2 regions of the Glutamicibacter sp. TV12E genome follow, and region 1 is predicted to be linked to the other one. Evidence: riboswitches for the same ligand, from Rfam matches in the RefSeq annotation. Region 1 holds a riboswitch; the other holds the start of a gene.
The links. A riboswitch is a leader RNA that binds a small molecule or an ion and turns the genes downstream of it on or off. The one in region 1 is predicted to bind thiamine pyrophosphate.
Positions count from the first base shown of each region.

Region 2: linked by a shared signal. The riboswitch ahead of ACT7DV_RS04000 (3-oxoacyl-ACP reductase) and the one ahead of thiO (glycine oxidase ThiO) in region 1 are both predicted to bind thiamine pyrophosphate.

Region 1 is NZ_JBQVVF010000001.1:2,600,613-2,607,750, reverse strand. Features, by position in the region: gene ACT7DV_RS12300 (thiazole synthase) at 1-356, opposite strand, end outside; gene thiS (sulfur carrier protein ThiS) at 359-604, opposite strand; gene thiO (glycine oxidase ThiO) at 601-1,725, opposite strand; TPP riboswitch at 1,723-1,828, opposite strand; gene ACT7DV_RS12285 (GNAT family N-acetyltransferase) at 1,909-2,871, shown strand; gene ACT7DV_RS12280 (mechanosensitive ion channel) at 2,958-4,187, opposite strand; gene ACT7DV_RS12275 (OsmC family protein) at 4,481-4,912, opposite strand; gene ACT7DV_RS12270 (GNAT family N-acetyltransferase) at 4,917-5,378, opposite strand; gene ACT7DV_RS12265 (alpha/beta fold hydrolase) at 5,510-6,304, opposite strand; gene ACT7DV_RS12260 (VOC family protein) at 6,468-7,091, opposite strand.
Region 2 is NZ_JBQVVF010000001.1:874,954-882,091, reverse strand. Features, by position in the region: gene ACT7DV_RS04010 (HNH endonuclease family protein) at 45-752, opposite strand; gene ACT7DV_RS04005 (hypothetical protein) at 1,004-1,588, shown strand; TPP riboswitch at 1,612-1,705, shown strand; gene ACT7DV_RS04000 (3-oxoacyl-ACP reductase) at 1,791-2,591, shown strand; gene ACT7DV_RS03995 (NtaA/DmoA family FMN-dependent monooxygenase) at 2,588-3,916, shown strand; gene fepB (Fe2+-enterobactin ABC transporter substrate-binding protein) at 3,913-4,728, opposite strand; gene ACT7DV_RS03985 (hypothetical protein) at 4,735-4,944, opposite strand; gene ACT7DV_RS03980 (siderophore-interacting protein) at 5,280-6,449, opposite strand; gene ACT7DV_RS03975 (zinc ribbon domain-containing protein YjdM) at 6,656-7,003, shown strand.

The sequences.
Region 1 (7,138 bases):
AGCAAGGTGTGCTCGTCGGCAATCACTTCAAGTTTGATCCAGTCCGTTTCCAAAGCTTCGCGGGCCAGCTGCGCGGTCAGTACCGCATCACGGGCGGTGAAACACCCTGCGGTATTAGGCAAAGGAATGACGTTGTTGCGCTGGAGCAACTCATAGACGTTGCCTGCCCCGGCGGCAGAGAAATGGCGGATGGCAACGGTGGTCAATTCCGTGCCAGAAATTGTGAGCGCGCTATCCAGCGTAGCTAAAGAGGTAGCCCCTCCGGTGCCCAGGATAAGCCGCGAAGAAAGGGTGCGCCCGGCGACGACAAAAGGATCGTTGTTGAGATCCAGCTCGGTGAATTCTTGCGATTCCATGCTTAGCCTCCCTGGGCTGCGGTAACGAGTTCTATGCTGTGCCCGTCTTCAAGTGCTTTGCTGTTCCAGCTGCTGCGGGGAATGACTGCGCCGTTCACGGCCGCGGCCACCCCGAGCTTGCTGCCGTCGACTGCTTTTGAATCTGCGTCGAGTTCCTTGCCGATTTGCGCGCTGATAAATTCGCGCAGGCTGGTACCGGCCTCCAGCTGAACTTGCTGGGAATTAAAAATGATGCTGATCGATGTCATCCGAATTGCTCCAGTGCGGCGGTTGCGGAAAGTGTTGAAAAACGTTGCGGATCAACGTCATTCAACAGTGGATTTCTTTTATTGTTTTCGGCGAGATCCGCAGTCAGTACGGATCCCAAGGGGCTGAGCAGCACCCCATGGCGCGAATAGCCAGTGGAGAGCACCAGCCCCGGGTCAATGCGCCCGATCAGCGGGCGGTCATCGGCGGTTGCCGGCCTTGGCCTGGCGATGACTTCGTTCAGTGAACAGTCGATAATTCCCGGGACAAGCCTGCGGGCGTTGTCGAGCAAGTTGTACATGGCGCCCACATTGACTTCCGGGTTCCGGTCTTCCCGAACGCTGGCACCGAGCACGAGGCTTCCGTCCTTGCGCGGAACCAGATACACGTTCTGGCGGTGGACAATGCCTCGAATAATCCTGGTCAGCAGGGCGGGGCCCGGCGGGCTTTGAATCCGCAGTATGTCGCCGTGAACCGGGCGCAATGGCAGCTTGGCCAGCCCTTTCACGGTGCCCAGCGCGGTGGCGATGATGGTTTGATCAGCTGCGAAAATTTTTCCTGAGGCCGTGCGAACGGCGCAGGTGCCTGATCCTTCAGTGATCAGCTCTTCGGCCTGCTCATGGACCAGGTCATTGTGAAAGTGCTGGAGCAGGATGCGCACGACGGAACGAGGATCGATCTGGTGGTCTTCAGCGCAGAGCACCGCCCCGGAAATATTGCTGGCCAAGGCTGGTTCCAAGGACCTGGCTTGGCTCGGCAGCAGTTTTGTGGCGGACAATCCCAATGAGTTCTGCAGCTCCACGAGATCGTGGAGCGCTTCGCGGTCGGCCGGTTCAGCCGCGACGACCAGGGTTGAGCTTTGCAGGTAGTCAGGGCGCACGCCCGTGGCCGCTTCCAGGCGATCAACGAACTGGGGGTAGCGAGCGCTGGACGCGGACAGCAGCTGGTGCAGGGGGCCTTGACCCCAGACCGTTTCGGCAGCTGGGGCCAGCATCCCGGCGGCTGCGTAGCTGGCGCCCTGGCCAGGTGCCGGGTCGATGATGGTGATGGTGTGGCCACGTGAACTGAGCTCGAATGCGGTGGCTAGGCCGATGATTCCGGAGCCAACAATGTTGACATGCACAGTGGCACGCTTCCTTCCTACGGCGGCATGACCCGCATCAGGTGTAGCGGTCGGCTCAGTGCCCTCTCAGCCTGGTCGATTTCAGGCTCCCGCGGAGTAATTGCGATTATAAGCATGAGGCAGCCCCGAAAAGCGAACTGCCGTTGACTTAGTCCCGTCATCTTTTGTGATGTACTTACCGACATGGCACAACAGGAATATCCCGCAGAATTGCCGGTCGATTCTCGACTGTTCAGAGCGGTTGCCGGTCTGGAACAGCTGCTGCTCACAGCCTCGATGCGTGGCAACCGAAAATTGCTTGGCGAAATCCTGCATGAGAACTTCTTCGAAATCGGCGCCAGCGGAAGAACATACGACAGGAACCAAGTCATAGAATTGCTGGCTACTGAAGATCCTTCCGCTGAGCGGTTGCGCGTTAGCGAGCCCTCGGCAATCCGGTTATCAGAAAACCTCATCCAGTTGCGCTGGAAGGCCAGCGGCCATCGCCCGGCACTTCGCAGCTCATTATGGTTCCGCGAGCAAGGCAAGTGGCAGATGCTGTTTCACCAAGGCACGCTCACAGGCCACGGCCCAAGCAAGCTCGCCGGGCCTGGCAGCGTCCGGGCAACAGGCGTTGCCGAGGAATTTGGCGTGAGGCAGCTCAGCGCCTTGGATGCCGGCTCCGTATACGAGGCGTTCATTTCCCATCCGGATATGCGGCGCCAAGGCGATGCCGATACGCCTGAAAAAGCACGGGCCTACGTAGACGCCCTGTTGTACGGCGAACAAAGCCAATTCCCGTTGGCGATCACCGCCAATGACCGGTTGATCGGGCTGGCTTGCGGGACGCTGGATCATTCAAATGCCAATGCATGGATTTGGTACTGGATGCATCAGGAGTATCGCGGTCGTTCGCTCACAACGAGGGCAGTTGCCACACTGGCGAATTATCTTTTTGATGATCTTGATTTCTACCGCCTGGAACTTGGCCTGCGCGCCAATAATCCCGGATCACGCAGCGTGGCCGAGAACAATGGTTTTCTGCGTGAAGGAACCGAGCGGGGCAAATTCCTTGTCGACGGTGAACGCATCGACGTCTACACCTACGCCCGGCTACGAACGGACCCGCCCGGCGCTGCAGCTCCGCTTCCACTTCGCCTGGCCTAGAGCGGGGCCCAGACGCAGAAACGTCGCGGGATCCTTGGTGGATTCCGCGACGCTCCTAATGTCCCCTTAGGTTCTGTCCGGGATGGTTATATGCCTGGCGACGTCGGCGGTGCCGGTGGTACCGAATCCGGGCCGTTGGAGCTCAGCTTGTCGGTATCGATCTTATTGAGTGTGCGAGCTGCTGCTTCGCGGCCGCCAAGCCCGAAGGCCAAGGCCGCTGCCAGAGCTGCGCCGATGACAATTGCGCCGAAGGCCATGTTGATGATCGAGTCCGCAATACCCATGTATTTCAGGCCCATTGCAACGAACAGTGCAATGGCCGTGTAGCGGATAATCTTCGACGCAGTGGTGTCGCCCATGAACTTGCCGATCACGTTAGCGACGACGAAGCCTGCGGCAACGATTGCTGCACCGAAGAGGATCTTGCCACCCAGTTCCAGAATCTCATTGAGGATATTGGTGATTGCCGGGAAGTTCAGCATCTGCGCTGCCATCACACCGAAGAACAGCACGATAGCAATCTTCACGATGCCCGCGATGATGCCCGATGCGCTCTTGCCTTCTGGAACAACGCCCCAGCCGGCAACGACGCGATCAGTGCCTACACCGTGCAGGGTGGATTCCAGCAGCTGTCCAACAAACTTTGCAATCAGGAAGCCAACTGCCAACAGCACCAGTGCCATGATGACCTGTGGGATGGCGGTGAAGACTAGCTGAAGCATTTGCTCAGCAGGCTGCGAAATGGCCGCGATTCCCAGGACCTGCAGTGCAGATATGGCAACAACCAGAAGGATCAAGGCGAAGACGATATTCGCGATGATATCGACGATTTTTGCTTGGGCCTCGCGAGACTGGACTTCATCCACCGGCTCATCCCCTGGAGTCAGCTTGCGGACCAGTCCGCTGAAGTCGACTGTTCCCAGGCCAGTGGTCAATAGCTGACGAACAATGTTTGCGATGACGTAGCCAATGAAGAAGATAAAGCCGGCGCCGATGAGGTTCGGGATGAATGCCATGATTCCGCCGAGCAGGCCCTGAACTGGCGTAAGAACTTCAGAAAGTGCAAAGACCTGAAGGATTGCGACGAGGCCAAAAAGCCAAACAATCAGTCCAGCGACCTTGCCAAGAGATTGGCCTATTTGAGCTCCGTCGTTTCCTTGCTTCTGCAGGAATTTCACCCTGGTCACTAGTTTGGCTGCAGCCCAGCGAACTATTCGCGCCACAAGCCACGTAATGATGAGAATGACCAGCGCAATGGCTACCTTTTGTAGCATTGACGCCCAGTCGATGTTGCCTAAGACGTTCTCAGTTTGCATGTCTGCTCCTTCAACGTAGGGACACCTTGACCCTACGATGAAGGACCAGCTCTGACTAGGGCAAAGAGTTGAATTTACAGCCTGATTCATTGTATTTACACAGCCCCAACTGCGAAAACAGCACCTTTTAGACTAGGATTCAACTAAAACCGCAGAAAGTAACCTTAAACACTACTGAAACGCAAAAAATTTGAAAGTTCTCAAATCGTCAATTCCGTGAATTTCCTTGGAGTGACTTGTAGTTTCTACTTTCCAGCGCTAGCTCACGAGTATAAAAGTTGAGCCTTAACTATTTATTCAGCAACTTCACTGACGACCGAAGCCCCGAGTTCGACCGTGCGTGAGACAGTGCAATATTTATCGTGCGACAACTTCACAATTCGCTCGACCATGCTGGCTGCTTTGCGGCCCTCTTCAGTATCAGGGAACTTCAAATCGAACCCGAGATGAATGTCATCCATGCGGCTGGCACCGCCTTCGGAAATCTTGTAGCCGCTGGCGCGCACATCAAATTTCTCTGGCTCGCTGCGACGAGTCGTCGCCACGTCAACATCAATTGACGAGCAGCCAGCAATAGCTGCGAGCATCAGCTCCACCGGTGTCAGCAGTCCATCACCCTGGCCAAATTCAACGCTTGCCCCTGTTGCAAGGCTGGTGGCTGTGTACTTGCTCGATTCGGTGCGCTGAACAATAACTTCACGAATTTCTCGGCTGTTTTCACTCATGAAACTATCGTGCCACGCTATCCACTCGCGAGATGTCATGGCGCCATAAAAGCCTCGGTGAAGACTCATTAACAGCTATTGGCATCTGCCGGAACCCGCAGCTTTGGAAAAACTCGATGGCAAGTGTCCGTTGCGCGTCCAAATGAACGCCAGCTTCAGGGCTATGTTCGATGATGTGGCTCAGGAGCAATCTGCCCACTCCATGGTGGCGATCAGCATGCCTCACCCAAAGAATTTCAATTTCCGAATCATTCCAAGCGGCGTAGCCCAGAATCCGATCGCCTTGTTGGGCAATTCGCACGTACAAAGTTTGCGAATATATGGATTCTAGAGCCGTAGCCACGGCATCGAGGTCATGTGCCGAGAGGAAATCATGGCGGCATTCAACAGAGCTTTTCCAGACATCTAACAAGTCCGGAACTTCATCGATGCTCGTCCATTCGCGAAGGACAATCGAGTCTTCCATAAGCTGTTTCCTGCTTTCGAACAACTAACCACCATGCTTGAAGGAAATCTAATCGCAGATCAGAATTTACTCAACAACTATTTTCAAGAATCAATCGGATTAGTAGTGGTGGATAGCGATGATCCAGGCGGCTACTTCGACAAAGGCAAACGCTGGACTCGTTCTGCCCAAGCCCGAATTTCATGCGCCACTAACGCCGGTTGTTCAATATGCACGTTGTGCCCAGCCGATTCAATAACTTTTAAATGCAAATCCGGATAGCGCATTGTTAATCGTTGAGGATCCTCGAATCCGGTGACATGATCATCCCTGCCGCAGACGATTGAGACTGGAATAGAGAGCTGATTCTCGCGATGAAGCGGCAGCGGTTCAAGGAAATAGCGCTTGGCAAGCTTGGCCATGGCCCTCAAATTAGCCGACAAAATTCCGGGCAGAACCCATTTCGAGAATTCTTGCCATGCATCCCGAGTTTGGATGACGGCAACATCGGCGAATAGCTCAGCGTCCCTCTTGCTCAGGGACAGAAACAATTCCTGATCGTGGATGGCCACAGCACGTTCTGGAAGCGTCCGCTGCTCGCTATCCGGGTACACCGCCGGAGCAATGAGGAATATCCCTTGCACAGCATCACCGAATCTGTCAGCGATCTCTTGGCATAGGAGCCCGCCCATTGAATTGCCCAGTACAGCGAACAGCCCATCGCCGATGATGGAATGAATTTCGCTCTCCAGCCAATCCGCCAGCTCAGGAAGTCCTCCAGCATTGGAAAGTGGATCGCGTTCCCCGAAGCCAGGCAAATCGATATAGTGGCGTTCGAAGGTCCCGTTTTCGGCGAGCGCCCCATCCAGCGGCAACAGGATGCGATGGTCCACCCCATTACCGTGAATCATGAATAGCGGTAAACCATTGCCCTGGATCTTGTGCATCGGGTGTCGCTCATTTCTTTCGTCATAACTGGTCCAGGCTTGCTGGGACAGGACCCTGGCCAGGTGTTCACAGGGTCGTCCTGGCCCTTCCAATACGCGTGAGTTTTCAGGCTCTCACTGCTCTTGCCCGAAAGCGACATGGATTTTTGGCAATCTGCTATGGCTAGCTGTTAGCGGCAGGGGCAGGCAAGATACAGAATTCGTTTCCCGACGGATCCAAAAATACTCGCCAGGGAATCTCGCCCCATTCGTGATCAAGTTCAGTTCCACCCTGTTCTTGAACCATTTCCACAATTTGCTTGGTGTCATCTTTCGGCTCCAGCCGCAGATCGAGATGGACCGAAGACTTGACTGCAGTTTTAGGCTGCGTTTCGGGAACCACCCTGATTAGCGCTCCGGTACCGCTAGGGTGCACAAGGACGGTCGGGTCCTGGAGATCAATGCGGAAACCGGTGAGCTTTGCCCAAAACTGCGCGTCTCGTTCTGGCTCGGCGCTGTGCAATTCCACGGCGCATAAATTCATCGGGCGCGCTCTTTCGGCAGAACCATCCAGGACGAAGTACTGCCGGCCCGCGATGTCATTGCGTTCTTCGCGAGGCGGATTCCGCTTGCCAACATCCGATGATGCGATACGGCCGCTGGAAGCTAATACCGGAAAGACTCGTTGTGAAGCGGGTTCGGGATCGCTGACCGTGGGAAAACATAAATCCAGATATCGTCCGCCGGATAATTGAAGCCGGGTTTCCAGCCCTCCTTCGTTGTCCGTAAAGGTTTCGGTATCCAGCAATTCTTCCCAATACTTGCCCTGCTCGTGTGGCACCGCAGCATCAAAAA
Region 2 (7,138 bases), 1.7 Mb from region 1:
ACGATAGGTCTTAAGGAGGATCTTTCGCTGCGACTTTAGGCTAACTACACGCAGGTCTTCAGTGTGCGCTCGATGGCATCGTGTTCGCCCTTGGTCATCCAAGCCCCGTATTTCGCTTTGACCTGAGTCTGTCGTGAGACGTATTCGCAGCGGAAACTCTTGTTGGGCGGAAGCCATGATGCGGCGTCCTTGTCGCCTTTAGCCGCGTTGGTCGGCCCATCCGAGGCCATGAGGTTAAGCGGGTCATTGGCGAATTCGAAACGAGCTTCCTGGTCCCAGCGCTGTGCACCCTTTTGCCACGCATCTGACAAAGCAACAACGTGGTCAATCTGAACCGCGGTGCTTGTTTTCTGGCCCCGAACAAATTTGATGGTGGTGTTGGTATACGGGTCGTGGAAGGTTCCGCTGAGCACTACGCAAGGCTTCGACGCTGATTTGTATTTCACGTGTTCCAAGTCGCGAGCCAGGATGTCATTGCGGGCGTCGCAACCGTTGCGGTCCGGATCCTTCCATCCCTTGCTGAACTTTTCCCGTTCGTAGCCAGTCTTGGGGGCGCGGCCCTTCACGTCGATATCCGCGAGCAATTCAAGCGAGTCAGCGTAGCTGGCGCGTTGCCCCGCACTGTTGTAGGTAGTGTCAGCCTGTGCGTCGGGAACTCGATACTGCTCGATGGAATCAAGAGTTGAGCATCCAGTGAGGGCAAGGGATGAAGCGATGAGTGCAAATGAGATTGCGCGGCGCAGCAGCTGCATGCGGAAGTACGACTCCTAGGAAAGCGACAGTTGGCAAGGGGGTAGGCCCTTAGGAAACTATATGAAGTGGGGTGGACCATTTAGCCGCGTCTAGGCCGTGTTTTAGTGTGAGATCCGTGTGGGCCTGTGTAGTTGACCATTTCATGATCTGATAAAAATCATGGTTCTTTTGTTTGACATGCATTGTTTAAATCAGATTAATAACATAAGGTCGAGTAAACTATTTCATCCTCGTTCGTATTGGAGCGCTCATGAAGAGGAGCCTGACGCTGGCCCTGGTTGCGCTGCTCGGGCTTTGCTCCTGTACCACCCCAGTTTCGCAATTGAGGCTCCCGGAAGAACCTGCTCCCGAGACTACTCCGGGAGTCCTCGAAGAAGAGATAGCGGAAGACACTATCGAAAGTATCGATGGCATCGCGGAATTCTTCCCGCCGATGATCGCCTTTGCCGCTGCTATCAGAGGAGAAGGTGGGCTAGTCGGCTCACTAGAAGATCCGGGTGCGGAATTCTTTGAAGAGAACGGGTTCAGCTCTGGGTCGGGATCATCGAATACCTATCAGCTAAATGAGGCAGGGGATATTCAGACAGAGCCTCTGATCGTCTCTACCTCGGCGGGACAGAAAAATCTGCTCCAGTTCGCTTGCCAAGGAGTGGGATTCGTCCGTATCAAGGCTGTTAAAGATGACGAGGTTGTCGCCGAAGATTCCCTGCAGTGTGCGATCCCTGCTAACGATTTGAGCATGGAATTCACTGTTCCAGATGGCGGTGAAGTTTGGATTGTCCAAGAACCAAGTGCTGATACGCGCGGGGTTCATGAAGTAATGTTCTACAGCTAAGCCGTGCGTGTGCTACTAATGGGAGCAGTGACACGGGGTGCCGCAGGGCGGCTGAGAGAACACCCGTTGAACCTGATCCAGTTAGTACTGGCGAAGGGAATGTCCTGGATTCTGCGTATGTGTGCACCTGAAGTGCTTGAACCGTCCGCGTCTTTGGTCAAAATCCATTCGCCAACAGACGCCGTCAAGGAGTTCAAACAAGATGAGCACGGACACCCAATCACCAGCAACCCCCATTGCCCTTCCACTTGAAGAGCAGGTTATTCTTGTCACCGGCGGAGCCCGAGGGCTCGGTGCCGCCATCAGCAAGGCCTTCCTAGCTGCTGGAGCGAAAGTCGTCATCAATTACAGCACTTCGGAACAAGCAGCCAATGATCTCGTTGCGCTCTACCCGAACGATGCAGTAGCCATTAAGGCTGATGTTCGCAACGAATCTGCGCTCAAGTCGATGGTGGTTGAAGCCGAAGATCATTTTGGGCAGCCGGTGACTACTCTGGTGAACAATGCCTTGGTGGATTTCTCCTTTAACGGCGATGCCCGCTCCACCGCCGAAGCGATTTCGGCAACAGAGCTCAGCGCCCAGTTCGCCGGATCGGTGCTGGCTCCCGTGGCTGCCATCCAGGCTGTCCTGCCTGGAATGCGGCAAACAAGGTTTGGACGCATCATCAATATCGGCACTAACCTATTCCAGCACCCGGTGGTTCCGTACCATGACTACACCGCCACAAAAGCTGCGCTGCTGTCCCTGACCCGTACCTTCGCTGATGATCTTGGGCCTGAAGGAATCAACATCAACATGGTTTCTGGCGGGCTCTTGCGCACCACCGACGCCTCGGCTGCGACCCCCGAGGCAGTATTCGACTTGATTGCCTCGGGAACGCCATTGCGTCGAGTCACCACTCCAGCGGAACTGGCCGATACCGTCCTGTTTTTCGCTTCCCCGCTCTCACGTGGGGTGACAGGTCAGAACCTTATCGTGGATGGCGGGCTGGTGAAGGGATGAGCCAGAAGAAACAAGTACATCTGAATCTGTTCCTTTACGGCGTCGGGCACCACCAAGCGGCCTGGCGTGCTGAGGACTCGGCAGCCGAAGAGCTTCCCGGTACCCAGTACTACATTAAGCTGGCTCAGCTGGCTGAGAAGGGGCTGCTGGACGCGGTGTTCTTCGCCGATGGCCAAGCGGTGTCATCCTCAGCTGCGCAGGCCGGTCCCACCTGGTTCTTTGAGCCGGTGACGCTGTTGTCGGCGATCAGCCAATGCACCACGAATATCGGACTGGTCTGCACCATCTCGGCCAGCTTCTACTCTCCCTTCCACGCGGCACGCATGCTGGGCAGCTTGCAGCATTTGTCCAACGGGCGGGCCGGCATCAATGTGGTGACGAGCATGTGGGATACCGAAGCGCAGAACCATTCGCTCGCCGAACTGCCTGCGCACGCGCAGCGATATGGCAGAGCCGCAGAATTCATTGATGTCTTGCGCAAGTTGTGGGGATCCTATCCGCATCAAGCAGTCCAGATTGACCGTGGCGGAAACTTCACCGATACGCAATTGCTTCAAGAAATCAATCACGAAGACGAGCACTTCTCGGTGCGAGGTCCCTTGAATATGCCCAACTCAGTTCATGGCGAGCCTGTCATGTTCCAAGCAGGCTCCTCGCCAGCTGGCCGCGAACTGGCAGCAGCACACGCTGAAGCGATCTACTCGGTAGCAGCCGATCACCAGATGGCATCCGAATTCGCCCAAGACATTTCCGAACGCACCAGAGCTTCGCGTGGCTCGGATTACAGGGCGCTGATCATGCCCGGGCTGGTGACCTATGTGGGACGCACAGCAGAAGAAGCCAAAGCCAAGCAGCGTGCACTGAACGAGTTGCTGCCAACCGGGGACGCGCTGCGCCAGCTGGGAGTATTCCTGCAGCAGGACACCAGCCGCTGGCCTTTGGACGGACCTGTCCCGGACCTTCCGCCACTGGAAGAATTCACTGGCCCGGCCGGCCGATACACCACGATACTGCGGCTCATCGAGCTGCACCAGCCCACGGTTCGTGAACTACTCGGCTTGCTGGCTGCTGGCGGGGGCCACTGCACCATGGTGGGAACGCCGGAAATGATTGCCGATGAAATAGAACTCTGGGTCGATAGCGGGGCCGCAGACGGCTTCAACCTGATGCCGCCGTCCCTCCCGGGATCTCTGGAGGACTTCATTGAGCTAGTGATTCCGGAATTGCAGCGCCGTGGCAGATTCCGCACCCGCTACGAGTCGGCTACATTGCGCGGAAATCTTGGGTTGGCTGTTCCGGAAGCTGTGGTCTTGGCGCGCAGCTAGTTGTGCGGTTGCGCTTCGGGAGCCAAGCCGGGGAAATCATTCTCAAAGTAATCCAAGATTTTCTGTGTTGAGAAGAAATCCAAGATGAATGACTCCTGAAGCGCAAAGACGTTGCCTCCGCGAACGGAAGGCAATTGTGCAAGGGACTCATCGGAAGAGAACTGCTCGGTGGCCTCTGGGTCCGAGGAGAGCAGAAAGGTCGCATCGCCCGGCAAGGACTTGGCCAGCCCTTCGTAGCTGGTGAACGAGAAGTCTTCCCGTTCTTGCATGGAGGTATCAAACTCTGCTGGAGGATCCAGCACGGTGAACCCCAGAGATTCGAACAACTGTGCATGCGGACCGGTGCTCTGGGCTATGGGGGAGATGTTTCCCCGGTGGTAGGACAGTATCGATGCCGTGGTGCCGGCGGGGATCGACAGGGACTGTTTCAAGCTGGAAACACGTTGGCTGATGATGCTGTTGTTGCGAGCCGCTGCTTCCTCCGTGCCCGTAGCCTTGGCTAGATCCGTACTGAGCGCGGTCCATTTCTTTTCGGTGTAATCGACGAGGAGTGTTGGGGCGATTTCCCGCAACTTGTCGAGATGCTCCAATTCGGAATCCGCGCCTGAGGCGGCGACCAGTATCAAATCAGGCTTGCGATCCCGAATAGCTTCGAGATCAAAATTCCCGATTTCATATAGTGCATCTACCGAGCGTTTTGAGGCCACGTTCGCCCACTGGCTCAAGAATCCATGCTTGTCGGTCGCCGGGTTCTGTGGCGCGACGGACGTGGCAACGACCGGGGCATCGATGGACAATAGAGTTCCGGTCACTGATACCTAGGTTGAGACGATGCGCCCGGGCTTGGACGGAATCTTGATGAGGTCTCCGGTCTCGTCGGTGACGACCCGTGGCCAGCCGTCGGCCTCAACATCAGCGGTACTGGCATCACGGACTTCGGGCTTCGTCGTGGACGTGCATGCGCCCAGCGAAATAACGAGAAGGCAAGTAATGATGACAGCGGCGGCCTTGAACAAACTTGAACGCACGAAAGCTTCTCCTAGGCATGACTCGTTGAACGATGTTGATCCGGAAGCTCAGGTTGAATCCCGCAATCCACCACCACATTATGCGATGTTCTTGTGAACTGCCGGCCTGGAGATTGAACTGAACCCACCGTTGATCAGACGTTATTTGGCTGTGCTCGGTGCCAGATGCGTGCTGAAGATCATTCAGGCGCAACGAAGCACTCTTCGGAGACGTTGTTCTTGTTGCCAAGAGCGGCTGGGTGAACTTCAAGGGAGCTTGGTTCAAGGCTGAGCCCCGCCGACCAGTGGCACGTGGCCAGATTCGGGTTTCCACGTAGCCGAACAGCATGGGGTACCTACCGATGCAACCTGCCTTCACGCAAGGTCCAATAGGAAGAGATATGCGATGATTGCTTATTCAGATGCCAATACTCGGTGATCCGGCTAATGGCTTTGATAGTGGAACGTTCGGCATGGGCGATGACGCCCACTTGGCCCGCTGGAATCGGTAGGGATTGCAATGCGGAGGGAAGTACGTTGCTTTTGCCTGGGGGCATTGAATCCCGAGAAAGCCACTGTAAAACAACGCCTTCTGGATGTTTCACGTCAAACATTGCGTTTTTGTCGGCCACTTCAATCAGCGCCGTCCCCTTGGCCTGCGCCGGCAGGGCTTCTAGGACTTTGGCAATAGCGGGCAGGCCAGCTTCATCGGCTGCTAAGACGTAGTAGTCGGCATTGAACGAGAGTGACCCCTTGCTGCGGGCTGGGGAGATGACCAAGGGATCTCCTGGCTGTACAGTTCCTGCCCAGTGGCCAACGGTGCCTGGCGCACCATGAACTACAAAATCAATAGCCAGCTCATCGAGGGCTGGGTTGACCCAGCGAATGGTGTAGGACTTTGAGCGGGGAACCTGTTCGCGCGGCAGCCGGTGGCGCAGGGTCCGCAAATCGTAGGGAGGAATTAGACCGAGAGACGGATCAGCGACAAAAACCTTGACGTACTCGTCCAGCGCGGAATTGGAACGGTATCCATCAAGGTTCGGTGCGCTGGCGATGAGGCGCACCAATTGACCGTTGAGCCATTCCACCCGCGTGATGGTCAAAACGTGCTGCTCGACTTTGGTGCGCGGAGTATCCAGAAGTCCTAGCGGTGGCGAATATTTGGCCAAGGGTTCTTCATAAGCGGGAGTTGGAAATTCAGGTGCAGTGGCCATCGAAGCGCCCGATTCTGTGGACCGGTGATGGTGGCTGAAGGAAGTGCGAAGCGTCTTGTCGAGAACTTTGCGTGCTGCAGCCAGCGCTGCCGCTGACCCGGCGCGCTGCGCTGCGGCGAGCAGTTCGTCGGTTTCCTGCTCGTTGAGGAACTGGCTGGAAGCGATGTTGCGATAAAGCTCTTCTCTGGCCACAGCGTACCCAGCTTTGGCTCCAGCCTTTTCAGCCATGGCTAGAACTTCCAAGGTCAAGCCCTCTTTGGGGGAGACCGAAAACTGCGCTCCGTAGCCGCGGTGCTTGTGGTGCTTAGACATGATGTGCCCCTTAGCTTCGCTGTCGCGAGAATCAGCTCGTATGCCTGAGTATGAGCGAAACAAGGTGAACAAAACAAGTGGTTTTAAAGCAGTGCTCTGGGTTCGCGGAAGGCGGCCAGCCTGAAGGTCGTTGCATCTTTCTGCAAGGATTATTCGATATTCGAGTCGTTCGACAATGGGAGTTCGGAGTAACTAAAATTAGCCGCATGCCTGATACATTGCCACCGTGCCCCCAGTGCTCCAGCGAGTACACCTACGAACTTGATGCATTGCTGGTCTGCCCGGAATGCGCTCATGAATGGAACGCGAGCGCCGAGGAATCCGAGTCAATTGAAACTGTCATCAAGGACGCAGTAGGCAACGTTCTGCAGGACGGCGATACTGTCAGCATCACCAAGACGATGAAGGTCAAGGGTGCCCAGAGCGCGCTGAAAGCTGGAACCAAGGTGCGCAATATTCGGTTGACTCCTGGCTCTGGCGATCATGATATCGCTGCCAAAGTTGACGGCTTTGGCCAGATGGAACTGAAGTCGTCAATCGTCAAGAAGATCTAAGGGCCTGTTTGCTTGTTGATGGCAGTCCGTTCTCCTTTCGGAGGCGGGCTGCTTCGGTCTTTAAGGGGCACTTCCTGACCAGGGTTTGTCCCTCAAGCATTAACCCGTGCTTCTGCGGGCACTGGACTGCAGACC